Regions from separate parts of the Rhodococcus sp. 4CII genome, predicted to be linked through region 2. Evidence: riboswitches for the same ligand, from Rfam matches in the RefSeq annotation. Region 2 holds a riboswitch; the other holds the start of a gene.
What was found. A riboswitch is a leader RNA that binds a small molecule or an ion and turns the genes downstream of it on or off. The one in region 2 is predicted to bind thiamine pyrophosphate.

Region 1: it holds a riboswitch for thiamine pyrophosphate, as region 2 does, so the genes downstream of both, H0B43_RS28625 (TenA family protein) here and thiC (phosphomethylpyrimidine synthase ThiC) in region 2, are expected to answer to the same signal.

What each region holds. Positions count from the first base shown of each region.
Region 1 is NZ_JACCFE010000002.1:6,020,313-6,027,879, forward strand. Features, by position in the region: gene H0B43_RS28605 (wax ester/triacylglycerol synthase family O-acyltransferase) at 1-697, shown strand, start outside; gene H0B43_RS28610 (ABC transporter ATP-binding protein) at 711-1,523, opposite strand; gene H0B43_RS28615 (ABC transporter permease) at 1,516-2,337, opposite strand; gene H0B43_RS28620 (ABC transporter substrate-binding protein) at 2,315-3,355, opposite strand; gene H0B43_RS28625 (TenA family protein) at 3,340-4,062, opposite strand; TPP riboswitch at 4,056-4,151, opposite strand; gene H0B43_RS28630 (carboxylesterase/lipase family protein) at 4,258-5,811, shown strand; gene H0B43_RS28635 (MFS transporter) at 5,804-7,045, opposite strand; gene H0B43_RS28640 (DUF3558 domain-containing protein) at 7,130-7,567, opposite strand, start outside.
Region 2 is NZ_JACCFE010000002.1:5,411,515-5,419,081, reverse strand. Features, by position in the region: gene H0B43_RS25770 (LytR C-terminal domain-containing protein) at 1-309, opposite strand, end outside; gene H0B43_RS25765 (DUF3263 domain-containing protein) at 335-688, opposite strand; gene H0B43_RS25760 (peptide deformylase) at 867-1,457, shown strand; gene H0B43_RS25755 (N-acetyltransferase) at 1,447-2,412, shown strand; gene H0B43_RS25750 (exodeoxyribonuclease III) at 2,447-3,250, shown strand; gene H0B43_RS25745 (hypothetical protein) at 3,217-3,876, opposite strand; gene H0B43_RS25740 (GNAT family N-acetyltransferase) at 3,969-4,331, opposite strand; gene H0B43_RS25735 (GNAT family N-acetyltransferase) at 4,433-4,807, opposite strand; TPP riboswitch at 4,941-5,048, shown strand; gene thiC (phosphomethylpyrimidine synthase ThiC) at 5,041-6,687, shown strand; gene thiD (bifunctional hydroxymethylpyrimidine kinase/phosphomethylpyrimidine kinase) at 6,698-7,543, shown strand.

The sequences.
Region 1 (7,567 bases), 610 kb from region 2:
GCCCCGCACCATGTTCAACGTCCCGATCGGCGGGGCGCGCCGGTTCGCCGCGCAGTCGTGGCCGCTCGAGCGGGTACACGCGGTCCGGAAGGCCGCCGGCGTCAGCGTCAACGACGTGGTGATGGCCATGTGCGCCGGCGCGCTGCGGGGGTACCTGGACGAGCAGAATGCGCTGCCGGACGAGCCGCTGATCGCGATGGTTCCGGTGTCGCTGCGCGACGAGCAGAAGGTCGACGCCGGCGGCAACGCGGTGGGCGTCACGTTGTGCAACCTGGCGACGGATGTAGACGACCCGGTTGACCGGCTGACCGCGATCTCCGCGTCGATGACCCAGGGGAAGGAACTGTTCGGCAGCCTCACCTCGATGCAGGCGCTGGCGTGGTCCGCGATCAACATGTCGCCGATCGCCTTGACGCCGGTGCCGGGATTCGTGCGGTTCACGCCGCCGCCGTTCAACGTGATCATCTCCAACGTGCCAGGACCTCGGGAGACCATGTACTGGAACGGGTCCCGGCTCGACGGCATCTACCCGACGTCGGTGGTGCTGGACGGGCAGGCCCTCAACATCACGCTCACCACCAACGGCGACAACCTCGATTTCGGTGTCATCGGGTGCCGCCGCTCGGTGCCGAGCCTGCAACGGATCCTGTTCTACCTGGAGATGGCGCTCGGCGAACTCGAGGCCGCATTGCTCTGAGCCGCCGCAGGTTTCAGCGTCTGCCCGACTCCTGCTCGACGAGCGCCCGCCGCGACTCCTCGTGGAGGACCCCCAGCAGTTCGTGTTCGACGTCCGCGAATTCGGGCGAGGTCATCATCGACAGTTCGCGGGGGCGGGGCAGGCCCACGGTCACCTCGCGCCGCACGGTGGCGGGGCGCGCCGACAGCACGACCACCCGGTCCGAGAGATAGACGGCCTCCCGGATGTCGTGGGTGATCATCAGCACGGTCCACCGGTAGCGTTGCCAGACGTCCTGCAACCAGGTCTGCATCTCGGTGCGGGTCAACGAATCCAGGGCGCCGAACGGTTCGTCGAGCAGCAGCACCGGACGGTCCTGGACGACGGTGCGGAGCATCGCGGCGCGTTGCCGCATCCCGCCGGACAGCTGGCTGGGGCGGGCGTCCTCGAACCCGCCGAGACCGAACACTGAGAACAATTCGCGTGCCTTGTCCCGCGCCTCCTTGCGGGATACCCCCTGTACCTCGAGGCCGAGGGTGGTGTTGTCGAGGACGCTGCGCCACGGGAACAGGAGGTCCTTCTGCGGCATGTACGCGCACTTCGAGGGGACGCTGCCGGCGGGGCGGACGGGTTCGCCGCCGATGGTGACGGTGCCGGAGTCCGGTCGGTCGAGACCGGCGAGCATGGCGAACGCGGTGCTCTTCCCACACCCGCTGGGGCCGATCACCGACACGAACTCGCCGGGTTCGACGGTGAACGTGATGTCGTCGAGAACGGGCCGGATGCCGCCGCGGACCGGGAATCCCTTGGTGAGACCGGACAGTGCGACGCGTGCGGTCTCACTCATGCCGGGCCCTCTCGTTCTTGATCCAGGGGGCGACGACGCGTTCGACCGCGAACGTGAGCAGGTACAGACTGAGGCTGATCACGGCGGTCACGAGGACGGCGGCCAGCACGAGATCGGTGCGGAAGGAGTTCTTCTGCGTCGCCATATAGATGCCGAGACCGGACGTGGCGCCGACATATTCGGCGAACACGGCACCCACCACGGCATACGTGATGCCGATCCGCAAGGCGGTGAAGAACCGGGGGATCGCCGACGGGAGCCGAACGTATCGGAATTCCTGCCACCGCGAGGCGCCCATGCTGCGCAGCAGCGCCCCGGCCTCCCGGTCGGCCGCGGCGAAACCCTCGATCAGGCCGATCGTCATCGGGAAGAACGTGGCGAGTGCGATCACGAGTATTTTCGGCAGGAGACCGAAACCGAACCAGATGATCATCAGCGGCGCGATCGCGATGATCGGCAACGTCTGCGACACGACGAACAGCGGAACGAATGCGCGTCGCAGCCACGGCGAGAAGTCCACGAGCACGGCGAGCGCCCAGGCGCAGAGCAGGGACACTGCGAAACCGATCAGTGTCACCTGCAGCGTCGCGGAAGCGTGACCGGAGATGGCGTCGCGCGCCCGCCAACCCTGTTGGACGACGCGCAGCGGCGAGGGCAGCACCTGCGGCCGAATACCGCTGACCGTCACGTACACCTGCCAGGCGACGAGCAGCAGTGCCAGGACCACGACCGCGGGCACCGTCCGTCGCAGCAGCGAGGACGTGCCCGGGGCCGGAGTGCCGAGACTGGTGTCAGGGCTGAGCGAGGTACTCATTGGTGAAATACGTCGACCAGTCGGGTTCCGTGGTCAGCGGTGCCCCGTCGGGGCCGGTGAGCAGGCCGTGCTGGAACAGGAAACCGGAGTATCCCGCCCACTTCTCGGCCGTCTGGGTTCCGACCTTGCCGGCACTGTCCTTCATGTATTCGGACGACAACATCTGCTGGCTCTCCTTGACGAGGGGTTCGTCCGGAAACGCGCCGGGGTTGGCGTCGATCAGGATCTGCGCCGCCTGATCCGGCTGGTCGGCGGCGAACTGGTAGCCGCGCTGCAGGGCCTGGACGAACTTGCGGGCCTGCTCGGGATGGTCGGCCATCCACTGTTCGTTGCCCTCGATGATCAGCGCGTACGCGTCGGGGAAGCCGTAGTCGGTGTAGTGGAAGTAGCGCATCGGCGTGCCCTGGTGCTCGGCCTCGATTCCTTCCCAGCCGAAGAACGACACGGTGAAGTCGGCGGTGCCGGAGTAGACGGCCTCGTACGCCGACGTGCCCAGCGTGACGGTGGTGAATTCGCCCTTGCCGCCGTCGTTCCGGATGATCTGCTTCAGCGTCTCCTCGCCGTCCGGGTCCGCGAAACCGGCGTAGATCTTGCCGTCAAGATCCCGGGGGCGGGTGATGTCGGCGCGATCCGCCTTCACCGCGATGCCCGTCGCCCAGTGTTGCAGTGGGGCCAGGACCGACGTGGTCTGCGCGCCCGCGGCCTTCGAGAACGTCGCGGAACTCTGGAAGCTCACCCCGAACTCCGCGTTTCCGGCATCGACCAGGGTGTCGGGGGAGGTGTCGTTGTACGGCAGTATCTGCACGTCGAGTCCGGCGTCCGCGAAATAGCCCTGCTGCTGCGCGACGAACAGACCGGTGTGGTTGGTGTTCGGGGTCCAGTCGAGTGCGAACCGGATGGTGTCGTCCGACTGCGAGTCACCCGCGCAGCCGGTGAGCATCGACAGGGCGGAGACCAGGATGACGGCTGCGGTCGCAGCGCGCTTGGTGCGAGAGAAGAGTGTCACGACGCCGGCCATTCCTGCTCGTTGAGTGCGGTGTCCCAGAACATGAGTTCGTAGCGGCTGGCGATCACGAACGCCTCCACCATCTCCTCACGCTGGGCATCGGTCGCGGCCTCGGCGGCGGCGTCCACCAGTTCGCGGGCCCGGGCGACGGCGGCGTGGAACTCCTCCGCGTCGTACGTGGTCACCCACTGCGCATAGGGGTGCGACGGGTCGGCGGAGAGCACGTCACGGGCGCTCGCCGCGAGCCGGCGTCCCACGTCCGCGTAGATCCAGAAGCAGGGCAGCACCGCGGCCGCGGCCACGGCGTACGGTTCCGTGGCCGCCACGGCGGTCAGGTACGAGATGTATCCGAGGCAGGCCTGCGAATGCTGAGGCTCCGCGTCCGACGCGGGGAGCCGTCCGCTGGTCAGCAGATTCTGGTGCAGGGTTGCCTCGACGGTGGCGGCCTCGGCTGCCGAACCCGCCCAGAAGCCGGCCTCGACGGGACCGGGCGCGTGCGCGGCCACCAGCGACAGCGCCTTCGCGTAGCCGGTCAGGTACAGGAAATCCTGCTCGATGTACGTGCGGAACACGTCCAGCGGCAGCGTGCCGTCACCGAGGCGGCGCAGAAACTCGAGTTCGTCGATCGCTTCGCGCAGCACCTTCGTCCGGTCCCACAAGTGGTCCGTGAATCGGGCGTGCTGGCCGGCGCCGGCAGCATCTTGGACAGAGCTATTCACAACGTTGACATCCCTTCGTCAGCATTACCTGAGCAGGTTCCCGGGTGTGTTCTCAGCCCCGCCCGTGCGGAGCACCCCGTGTCAGAACAAGCCGACCCTAGCACCGCCCGTGCCCGCGAAGGAAAGGCCCTGCCTGCTCATCGTTGGTAGTTTGGCCTGAGATTCCCGGTACGCGCTGCGTGAGGAGATTCGTCCGTGGATGTCGAGAAGTCCGGCGACACGCTCGTCGTCCGTGCCCGGGACGGCGAGGTGCGCGGCTACCCCGAGGGCGACGTCTACGCATGGAAGGGCATCCCGTTCGCCGCGGCCCCCGTCGGCGACCTGCGGTTCCGCGCGCCGGTCCCGCCCGCGCCGTGGGAGGGTGTGCGCGACTGCGCCGACTTCGGCCCGATGGCGCCGCAGGGGCACGGCACCGCCGTCCCGATCGACGCCGGACTCGAGATGGACGAGGACTGCCTGTCGGTGAACGTGTGGGCGCCGCGACCGGACGGCACCCCGCGGCCGGTGATGGTGTGGATCCACGGCGGCGCGTACTGCCTGGGAACCGCGGCGCAGGGCATCTACAACGGGCGCGTCCTGTCCACCCTCGGCGACGTCGTGCTGGTCTCCTTCAACTACCGGGTGGGAGCGCTCGGGTTCCTCGACCTGTCGTCGTTCTCGACCGCCGGGCGGGTGTTCGAGACCAACTGCGGGCTGCGCGACCAGGTCGCGGCCCTCGAGTGGGTGCGCGAGAACATCGGGTCGTTCGGCGGCGACCCGGACGAGGTGACGGTGTTCGGGGAGTCGTCCGGGGCCGGGTCGATCACCACCCTGATGACGTGTCCGAGCGCGGAGGGGCTGTTCCACCGCGCGATCGCCCAGAGCCCACCCGCGACGTCCGTCTACGGTGGTGAGCGGGCCGCCACCGTCGGGAAGCAGTTCCTCGACATCCTCGACGTGGCGCCGGGGCAGATCGACACGCTGCTGCGGCTGCCGTACCGCACGATCATCGAGGCCAGCGACACCCTCGTCAACGAGGTCCCCGTCAAGATCCCCGGCACGCTGGCGATGGCGCCGGTGGTGGATCGCGACTTCCTGCCGCGCTACCCGGTGGCCGCGTTCCAGAAGGGCTTCTCCCACCGCATCCCGCTCATCATCGGTTCCAACAAGGACGAGTCGTCGATCTTCAAGTTCATGAAATCGCCTCTGCTGCCGGTCACGTCGGATTCGGTGCAGGAGATGCTGCGGGCGATCGCGACCGATCACCCGGAACTGCCCGCGGCCCGCCTCGCCGACATCCTGTCGGCGTACCCGGACCGCGGGAAACCGAAGGGCGCACTCGCGATGTCCCGCGACGCCGCGTTCCGGATGCCCGCCCTGTGGGTGGCCGACGCGCACAGCAGGCACTCGCCGACCTGGATGTACCGGTTCGATCAGGCCACGCCGATGCTCAAGGCCGCGCGCATCGGCGCCGGGCACGCCACCGAACTCCCGTACGTCTTCGGCAATTTCGACACCCTCAACATCGACCCGACGTTCTGGCTCGGCGGCCGGAAGACGGCACTCGAGGTGTCGGGCCGGATCCAGCGCCGGTGGCTCGCGTTCGCGCGGCACGGTGTCCCCGCCGCGCTGGACGGGTCCAAGCACTGGGCGCCCTACGACGAGGAGAACCGCTCCACCCTGCTGATCGACGGCGCGGACACCCTCGTGCAGGACCCGGACCGCGAGATGCGGATCGCGTGGGGCAACGACGTCATGGGCTTCAACTGACCGGCACGTTCTCGTCCAGCTCCTTCAGCACGGGCAGCGCGACGCACGCCAACCCGATGATCAGGACCGGGATCGCCAGCACGAAGAACGTCGGCTGGATTCCCCACTTGTCGAGGATGGGACCGGCCAGCAGGTAGCCCAGCGGACCCGCCGCATACGCGGTGGACGTCATGACCCCTGTGACCCGGCCGCGCATGTGCTCCGGACTGCGAGTTTGCATGGCGTAGTTGGCGATCGGGCCGACCGGACCGAACACCAGACCCTGCAGGAGCGCCAGCGCCAGGATCGCCCACAGTGGCGGCAGGAACGCCATCGCGACCATCGCCGCGCCCAGCACCGTCACCGCCACCACCATCAGCATCCGGCGCGACACGTACGGCGCGAGTGGTCCGTACGCGAGGGCGCCCACCACGCCGCCGATGCTGAGCGCCATCAGGACGGAACCGAGTTGCGCGGGTTTGTCGAGTTCGGTGAAGTACACCGGGAACACCACCGATTCGACGGGCATGTACAGCGCGACGACCGCCATGTCCACGAGAGCGATCGTGCGCAGGAGCCGGTTGTGCCACACGAACTTCAATCCCTCGAGCGTGCCGTGCCAGATGGACGTCGGGCGCGTGGCAAGGTCCGGTCTGCCGGCGTTCTCGAGACGGAGGAACGCGATCGTCGCGACGGACAGTACGAACCCGGCGGCGGCGACCCACAACGTGTTCACTGCACCCACGGTGGCGATGAGGACGCCGCCGATGCCCGGCCCGACGAGATACGCCACGTTGTAATTGGCCTCGTAGAGGCTGTTCATCCGGTCGAGTGACCACCCCGCGGACTTCGTGGCGGCGGGCAGCATCGACTCCCTGGCCGCGATTCCGGCCGGATCGAACGCGGCGCCGATCGCGGCGAGAACGGCGATCACCGTGACGGTGAGGCCCGTCGTGTTCGCGATCACCGGGATGGCCGCGACGGACAGGGCCGACAGGCAGTCGGAGATCAGGGACGTGCGGCGTCGGCCGAAGAGGTCGACGAACGTGCCCGCGAACAGGCTCGACAGCAACAGCGGGAGGGTGGCCGCGCCCGCGACGATCGCGGCGTCGGACGCGCGACCGGTCTGCTCGAGCACGAGCCACGGCAGCACGACGATGACGATGCCGTTGCCAGTGGAAGAGAACAGGGTCGCGACATTCAGGAGGATCAGGGGCCCGAACCGGCGAGTCACAGCCGTCTCGGTGGCGGTCACGGCAAGGGTCCTCTGGTCGGCTCGATCGGTGGTCCTACGACGCTAACAGCGAGGTCGTGGCCACCGCGAGCGAATTTCCGGCCGCTACTGGTTGCGTTGCAGGGTCAGTTCGGCGAGGGTGCGGGCACCCACACACGGGTCGCCGGTGCCCGACCGCTGCTGCACCCACCACGTGATGACGCCGGAGTAGGCGGCCGTGATGCCGCACGTCGCGGAGTCACCCGGTCGCCGGGCGCTGAACGCCGACGTGCCCGCGATCGTCGTGGCCTCCACCTGGTACCCCAGCTGTGCCGCCACGTCCCGCTCCCGCTGCAACGAGTTGTTCTCGAACCAGCCGAACGTCACATCGATCGACCCGGCCGCGGACGACACCGTCCACATGCACACCGCACCGTAGAAGTACTGGTCGATGCCGTCGCCGCCGAGCGTTTCGGCGATCTTGTCGTTGGGGACGGCGTCGCATTCGCGCAGAAGCTTGTCGAACTGCGGCGATCCGCCCCCGCCGGAGGCGGACGCGCCCTC
Region 2 (7,567 bases):
CGTGACGTTGCTGTTGTTGAGCACCCGCACCGGGACCGACGCCGCATCCGCGGACTTCGAGGTGCTCGACGCGCCGGACGTCGTGCTTGTCGTGGACGCCGAGGTGGCTCCCGCGGCCGCTGTCGTCGTGCGGGCAGCGGCGGTGGTCGTGACCGCTGCCGTGGTGGTGGCCGTGGTTGCGGTCTCTTCCGAATCCGAGCCCCCGAGGGAGGCGAACCCGAGACCCGCGAAGAGGATCGCGAGGGCGATCAGCACCATCGCGAGGGCTCGTAACGGCGGGCCGGACGATTCGGGTTTCGGAGTACTCACGGTGTCGACCTTAGCCACCGGCCGGCTAGGTGACGTCGAACCCGAGGCGACGGGCGGCGCGGGCCTTCTGCCTGCTCGCGCGCAGCCGTCGCAGCCGCTTCACGAGCATCGGGTCGGCCGCGAGCGCTTCCGGCCGGTCCACCAGCGCGTTGAGAACCTGGTAGTACCTGGTGGCGGACATGTCGAACAGTTCTTTGATCGCTTCTTCCTTCGCGCCGGCGTACTTCCACCACTGGCGCTCGAAGGACAGGATGTCGTGCTCCCGACGCGAGAGGCCGTCGGATCCGACGTCGTCGACCACTACGTCGTCGACCACTACGGAGTTGTCGCTGTCGGTGCGTTCGGACTGGTTCCGACTACGCGCTGTTGCGCCGTCCATCTCACTCCTCGACTACTAGCTCTCGCTCGACCTCAGCGAAACCACGTTCCCCCGGCTCCTCGATCGCGTGGCCGACCGAGCAACGAATTACACAGCTGTACTTCAGCGCCTATTCAACCACGCCGAAGGCTGTGGGCAGTGCGAACGGCTGAGGCGCGCCGCACTATCCTTGACGACCATGGCCATCCTCCCCATCCGGATCGTGGGCGACCCGGTATTGCACGAACCGACCGAGACGGTGACCGAGTCGCCGGCAGAACTCTCTGAACTTATAGCGGACATGTACGACACGATGGATGCCGCCAACGGCGTCGGTCTCGCCGCGAACCAGGTCGGAATACCGCTGCGGTTGTTCGTCTACGACTGCCCGGACGTCGACGGGAACGGCAAGGCGCTGCGCCGCCGGGGATGCGTCGTCAACCCGGTCCTCGAGACGTCGGAACGGCCGGAGACCATGCCGGACCCGGACGACGACGTCGAGGGCTGCCTGTCCGTGCCGGGCGAGCAGTTCCCCACCGGACGCGCCGAGTGGGCGAAGGTCACCGGCACCGACGCCGACGGCAACGCCGTCGAGGTCGAGGGACACGGCTTCTTCGCGCGCATGCTGCAGCACGAGGTCGGTCACCTCGACGGTTTCCTCTACGTCGACATGCTGATCGGCCGCAATGCCCGCGCCGCCAAGAAGACCATCAAACGTGCCGGCTGGGGCGTTCCCGGTCTCAGCTGGGTGCCGGGCACGGTCGAAGACCCGTTCGGGCATGACGACTGACATTCCGCTCGGAAGCCGGGTGGTGCTGCGGTACGCGCTGCCACCCGGTTCCAGCCACCCGATGACCGACGTCATCGGGACCCTGGAGAGCGTCGAGCCGCTCGTCGTCGTCCGCGTGGCCGACAACTCCCTGATCGAGGTCGAACCGGACCGGGTGGTTGCGCTCAAGGCCGTTCCCGCGCGACCGATACGCGCGAGCGAGATCCGTTCCCTCGAACTGGCCTCCGCCGACGGCTGGCCCGGGATCGAACACACGTGGATCGACGGGTGGCTCGCCCGGTACGGTCACGGCTTCACCGGACGCGCCAACTCGGCGGCCCCGCTCGGCGATCGCGGGACCGTCGGGAGCCTGAACGACTCCTCCCCCGGCAGCACCCTCGCCCGGCTCCGCGAGTGGTACGCCGAGCGCGACCGCCCGTTGCGATTGCTGATCCCCGACCGCCTCGGCGAAGTGCCGCTCGGCTGGAACGTCAGCGACGAGGTGGTCGTGATGGCGGCCGACGTCGACAACCTGGCGCTGCCCGAGGGCCCGCGCACCACGACCGTCGCCGATCACCCGGATCCGGACTGGCTCGCGCTGTACCGCTACCGCGGGTCCGCGCTGCCCGACTTCGCGGTGGACGTGCTCGACGCCGTCCGCGGCGGCATCCTCGGGTTCGGCCGGATCGGTGCCGCCGATTCGACGCTGCTCGCCGTTGCACGAGGCTCCGTCACGTCCGCCCCGGACGAGCGCCGGTGGGTCGGGCTCACCGCGGTCGAGGTGGCTGCCGACCACCGTCGCCACGGGATCGGCAGTCTCATCTGCGGCGACATGATCAACTGGGGGCGCGAGCACGGCGCGACCCACGCGTGCCTGCAGGTGGCCGTCGAGAACGAGGGCGCGCAGGCGATGTACCGCAACCTCGGCTTCACCGCACACCACCGGTACCGCTACGCCACGGAATACGGCGCCTGAGGATCTGTCGGCGACTGCCGCTAGGGTGGCTGCCGTGCGCATCGCAACCTGGAACGTGAACTCTGTTCGTGCCCGTACCGACCGGATCCTGGACTGGCTCCAGCGGACCGACGTCGACGTTCTCGCGATGCAGGAAACCAAGTGCAAGGACGAGCAGTTCCCGTACGAGCGTTTCCGCGAACTCGGTTACGAGGTGGCGCACGTGGGACTCAGCCAGTGGAACGGTGTCGCCATCGCGTCCCGCGTCGGCCTCGACGATGTGCAGATCGGGTTCGAAGATCAGCCCGGGTTCCACAAGGACCCGGAGGTCGCGCCCGCGCAGGAAGCCCGCGCCATCGGCGCCACCTGCAACGGGGTCCGCATCTGGAGCCTGTATGTTCCCAACGGCCGCGAGCTCGCCGATCCGCACTACACGTACAAGCTCGACTGGCTCGCGAAGCTGCACACCGACGCGGTCGGGTGGCTGGAGCAGAACCCGGACGCACAGATCGCGCTGGTCGGCGACTGGAACGTAGCCCCCACCGACGAGGACGTCTGGGATCCCGCGCTGTTCGAGGGCAAGACCCACACGTCCGCCGCCGAGCGGGACGCCTTCCACGCGTTCGTCGAGTCGGGTTTCGCCGACGTCGTCCGGCCCCACACCCCGGGTCCCGGTGTCTACACGTACTGGGATTACACCCAGTTGCGGTTCCCGAAGAAGCAGGGCATGCGCATCGACTTCGTGCTCGGCTCGCCTGCCCTCGCGGGCCGGGTCGACAAGGCCGAGATCGACCGGAACGAGCGCAAGGGCAAGGGTGCCAGCGATCACGCTCCGGTCATCGTCGACCTCGGCGACTGAGACCGCAGCACGCCGAGAGCCACCACCGCGCAACCGATCCCGATGAGCATTCCATGCGCGATGCGCAGTGGGGCGTCGGCGTAGAACTGCGGAATGAACAACGCGAATCCCAGCGCCATCGGGATTCCCGTCCATCGGGCGAACAGTCCGGATCGGGCGATGGCCACGGCTGCCGCGACCGCGCCGACCGCGAGAAGTAGCAGTCCTGCCGCGAAGAGAATCGCCTGCGCCGAGCCCATTCGCACGCTCTCGGCGAGGGTGGCGACTGCGTCCTCGTCCAGTCCGCTGCCGCCGAGGGCGTGCAGCGCGAACGTCTCCGCCCCGTAGTACGGCAGCGTCAGCCCGATCCCGACCCACGACGCGACAACAGCGACCATCGCGGCCCGCGCGCCGGGTGTCCGCTTCAGGATGCTGCCGAGCGCGACGAGCGCAAGCCCGAACGCGATGAACCCACCGACGGCGGAGAGGTGCGCGACGAGCCACCACGGGGAGGCGAACTCGGCGGGGCCGTCCGGGGCCCCGTTCGGGGCATAGGGGCGCACCGCGGGGTAGACGACGAACAGGACACCGGTGAGCGCAAACAACACTCCGGAGGTCCGATTTCCGATCCTATCCGACACGGTCATGACGACTCCTTCGAATGTGAGCACTGCTCTCTATACAGAGCAGTATTCACAGCGACGTCGCAGAAATCAAGAGCAGTGCTCTCACAGAAGTTCTACTCGACCGCCAGAATGTCCAGATGCTCCGGATTCGATGCCAGGTAGCGCTGGACGTATGTGCAGATGGGACGCACTCTCCAGCCACGATTGCGCGCCCAGCCCAGAGCCTCGGCCACTAAGATCGCGGCCAGCCCGCGGCCACCGAAATCTTCTTTGACGACGGTATGCATGAACGCGACCACCTCGCCCGGTTCGGACGTGCAACCGGGGATGTCGTCGCCGTCCCGGTAGCCGAGAATGCCGACCAACTCGTCACCCAGCCACAGATCGAATCGTTCGTGGGCGGGGTTGTCGAGCACGCGGGCGTCGGTGGCCGCGACGTAACTCGGCGACGCGGAACCGTTCGAAATGTGATTCATGCCACTCATGGAATCAGCAAGATGACGTCGTCATCAGCCGAATCGCCGGTCCCGGAACCGTTTCGTTGTAGTCGGGTTGCCGCTTCACGGCGCGCGCACGGTCAGCGCTCCACCGGGACGATGAGGTCGCGGTATTCGGGATGCGCCGACACGAAGCGCTGCACGTACGTGCACACGGGCCGAATCTTCCATCCGTACCCCCGGGCGAGATCGAGCGAGCGGCCCACCATGAGCGCGGCCAGCCCACGGTGACCGAAATCCTCCACGATCACCGTGTGCATGAACGAGACCACCGGCGCCTGCCGCCCCTTACCCTTCGAACCCGGCGGCCGGGCTGCGGCCGCCCCCGCTCCGGGCGGCGTCTCCGCGAGGTCGAAATACCCGAGAATCCCGACCAGATCACCGCTCAGCCGGAGTTCGAACCGGTTCTGATCGGCATTGTCGATCACGTCCACAACCTGCGCGTCCGTCAGCATGGCTATCTCCTGGGGGTATGTGTCGTAATCGAAATGTGATGTTCATCACCCTTTATACCGATGGTCGGAAGCGCTGTCCAAGTTTCCCCCGAATGTGTGCCCGCAGAGATCTCGGTTACAGTCTCCGGGACAACTACACATCCACGGGGGCTCGCACCAGCGGGCTGAGAGGACGGCTAGGGCCGTCGACCGTCGAACCTGTCCGGGTAATGCCGGCGTAGGGAGCATCATCGATGAGCAAAACTGTATCTACAGCCACGTCCGTCACCACTGGGCCGATCGAGGGCAGCACCAAGCACTACCTGCCGTCGGGCGACGACGTCCGGGTGCCGGTGCGCCGTGTGCACCTCACCAACGGTGAACACCTCGACGTCTACGACACGTCGGGTCCGTACACCGACGCGGACGCCACCATCGACCTGGAGGCGGGACTGCCGCATCTGCGCGCGCCGTGGATCGCCGACCGGGAGGGCACTCAGGTCGACGCGGCCCGAGCCGGCACCGTCACCCCGGAAATGCGGTATTGCGCTGCACGCGAGGGTGTTTCACCGGAGACGGTGCGCGCCGAGGTGGCCGCGGGTAGGGCCGTGATCCCGGCCAACCGCAGGCACCCCGAACTCGAGCCGATGGTCATCGGGAAGGCCTTCGCGGTCAAGATCAACGCGAACATCGGCAACAGCGCGGTGACGTCGTCGATCGCGGAGGAGGTCGAGAAGATGGTGTGGGCGACCCGGTGGGGCGCCGACACGATCATGGACCTGTCCACCGGCAAGAACATTCACGAGACCCGGGAGTGGATCCTGCGCAACTCGCCCGTGCCGGTCGGCACGGTGCCGATCTATCAGGCGCTCGAGAAGGTGAACGGAGACCCCACCGCGCTCACGTGGGAGATGTACCGCGACACCGTGATCGAGCAGTGCGAGCAGGGTGTCGACTACATGACGGTCCACGCCGGAGTCCTGCTCCGCTACATCCCGCTCACCGCGAAACGCGTGACCGGCATCGTCTCGCGCGGTGGCTCGATCATGGCGGCCTGGTGCCTGGCCCATCATCGGGAATCGTTCCTGTACACCCATTTCGACGAATTGTGTGAGATCCTGCACCGCTACGACGTCACGTTCTCCCTCGGCGACGGACTGCGCCCCGGTTCCATCGCCGACGCCAACGACGACGCTCAGTTCGCCGAACTCCGCACTCTCGGCGAACTGACGAAGATCGCGAAATCACATGGCGTGCAGGTGATGATCGAAGGACCCGGACACGTGCCGATGCACAAGATCGTCGAGAACGTGCGGCTCGAGGAAGAACTGTGCGAGGAGGCGCCGTTCTACACGCTCGGACCGCTCGCCACCGACATCGCGCCGGCGTACGACCACATCACGTCCGCGATCGGCGCGGCGATGATCGCGCAGGCCGGCACCGCAATGCTCTGTTACGTCACCCCGAAGGAGCACCTGGGACTGCCGAACCGCGACGACGTCAAGATCGGCGTCATCACGTACAAGATCGCGGCCCACGCCGCGGACCTGGCGAAGCAGCATCCGCGCGCCCAGGAGCGGGACGACGCGCTGTCCAAGGCCCGGTTCGAGTTCCGCTGGCACGACCAGTTCGCGCTGTCCCTCGATCCGGACACCGCGCGCGAGTTCCACGACGAAACCCTGCCCGCGGAGCCGGCGAAGAGCGCGCATTTCTGTTCGATGTGCGGTCCGAAATTCTGCTCGATGCGGATCTCCGCCGATGTGCGCGAGTACGCGCAGCAACACGGGCTCGATACGATCGAGGCCATCGAGGCGGGCATGGCCGAGAAGTCGAGCGAGTTCGTCGACGCAGGTGGACGCGTGTATCTGCCCGTCGAATCCGTCACCTCCGAGAATCGGTAAGGTCCCTGTCGTGAAGCTGCTGCCCCTGACCCCCGACGGCCAGACCCCCGTCCGCGTCCTCACCATCGCCGGCACCGATTCCGGTGGTGGCGCCGGAATCCAGGCGGACTCGCGGACGATGGCCCTGTGCGGCGTCCACGCGTGCGTCGCGGTCGCTGCGGTGACGGTGCAGAACTCGGTGGGCGTCAGCGGTTTCCACGAGATTCCGCCGGAGACGGTGGCCGCGCAGGTGCGGTGCGTCGTCGACGACATCGGGGTCGGGGCAGCGAAGACGGGCATGCTGGCGTCGACGGCGATCATCGAGGCCGTCGCCGCCGTGTGCACCGAGGTCGGGATCGGGCGCGACCAACCGGTCCCGCTGGTCGTCGACCCGGTGTGCGCGTCTATGCACGGAGATCCGCTCCTGCACGCCGAGGCACTGGACGCCGTGCGGAACACGCTGATCCCGATCGCCACGGTCGTGACGCCGAACCTCGACGAGATCCGGTTGATCACCGGCATCGACGTCGTGGACGACGCGACGGCGCGGCGGGCAGCGGAGGCGCTGCATGCACTGGGGGCGCAGTGGTCGATCGTGAAGGGCGGGCATCTCCGGACATCGGCGTCGAGCACCGATCTACTGTTCGACGGCGATACCTTTCTCGAGTTCAGCAGTCCCCGCATCGACACGGGCAACGACCACGGCGGCGGCGACACCCTCGCCGCCGCCATCGCGAGCGCACTCGCCCACGGATGGTCGGTGCCCGATGCGGTGGCGTTCGGCAAGGAGTGGGTCACCAAGTGCCTGGAGGCGTCCTACGACCTGGGCGCCGGTCACGGCCCCGTCTCCCCCCTGTGGCGACTTCGTCGCTCGTGAGTAATTGTTAACGTCCGGCGGTTG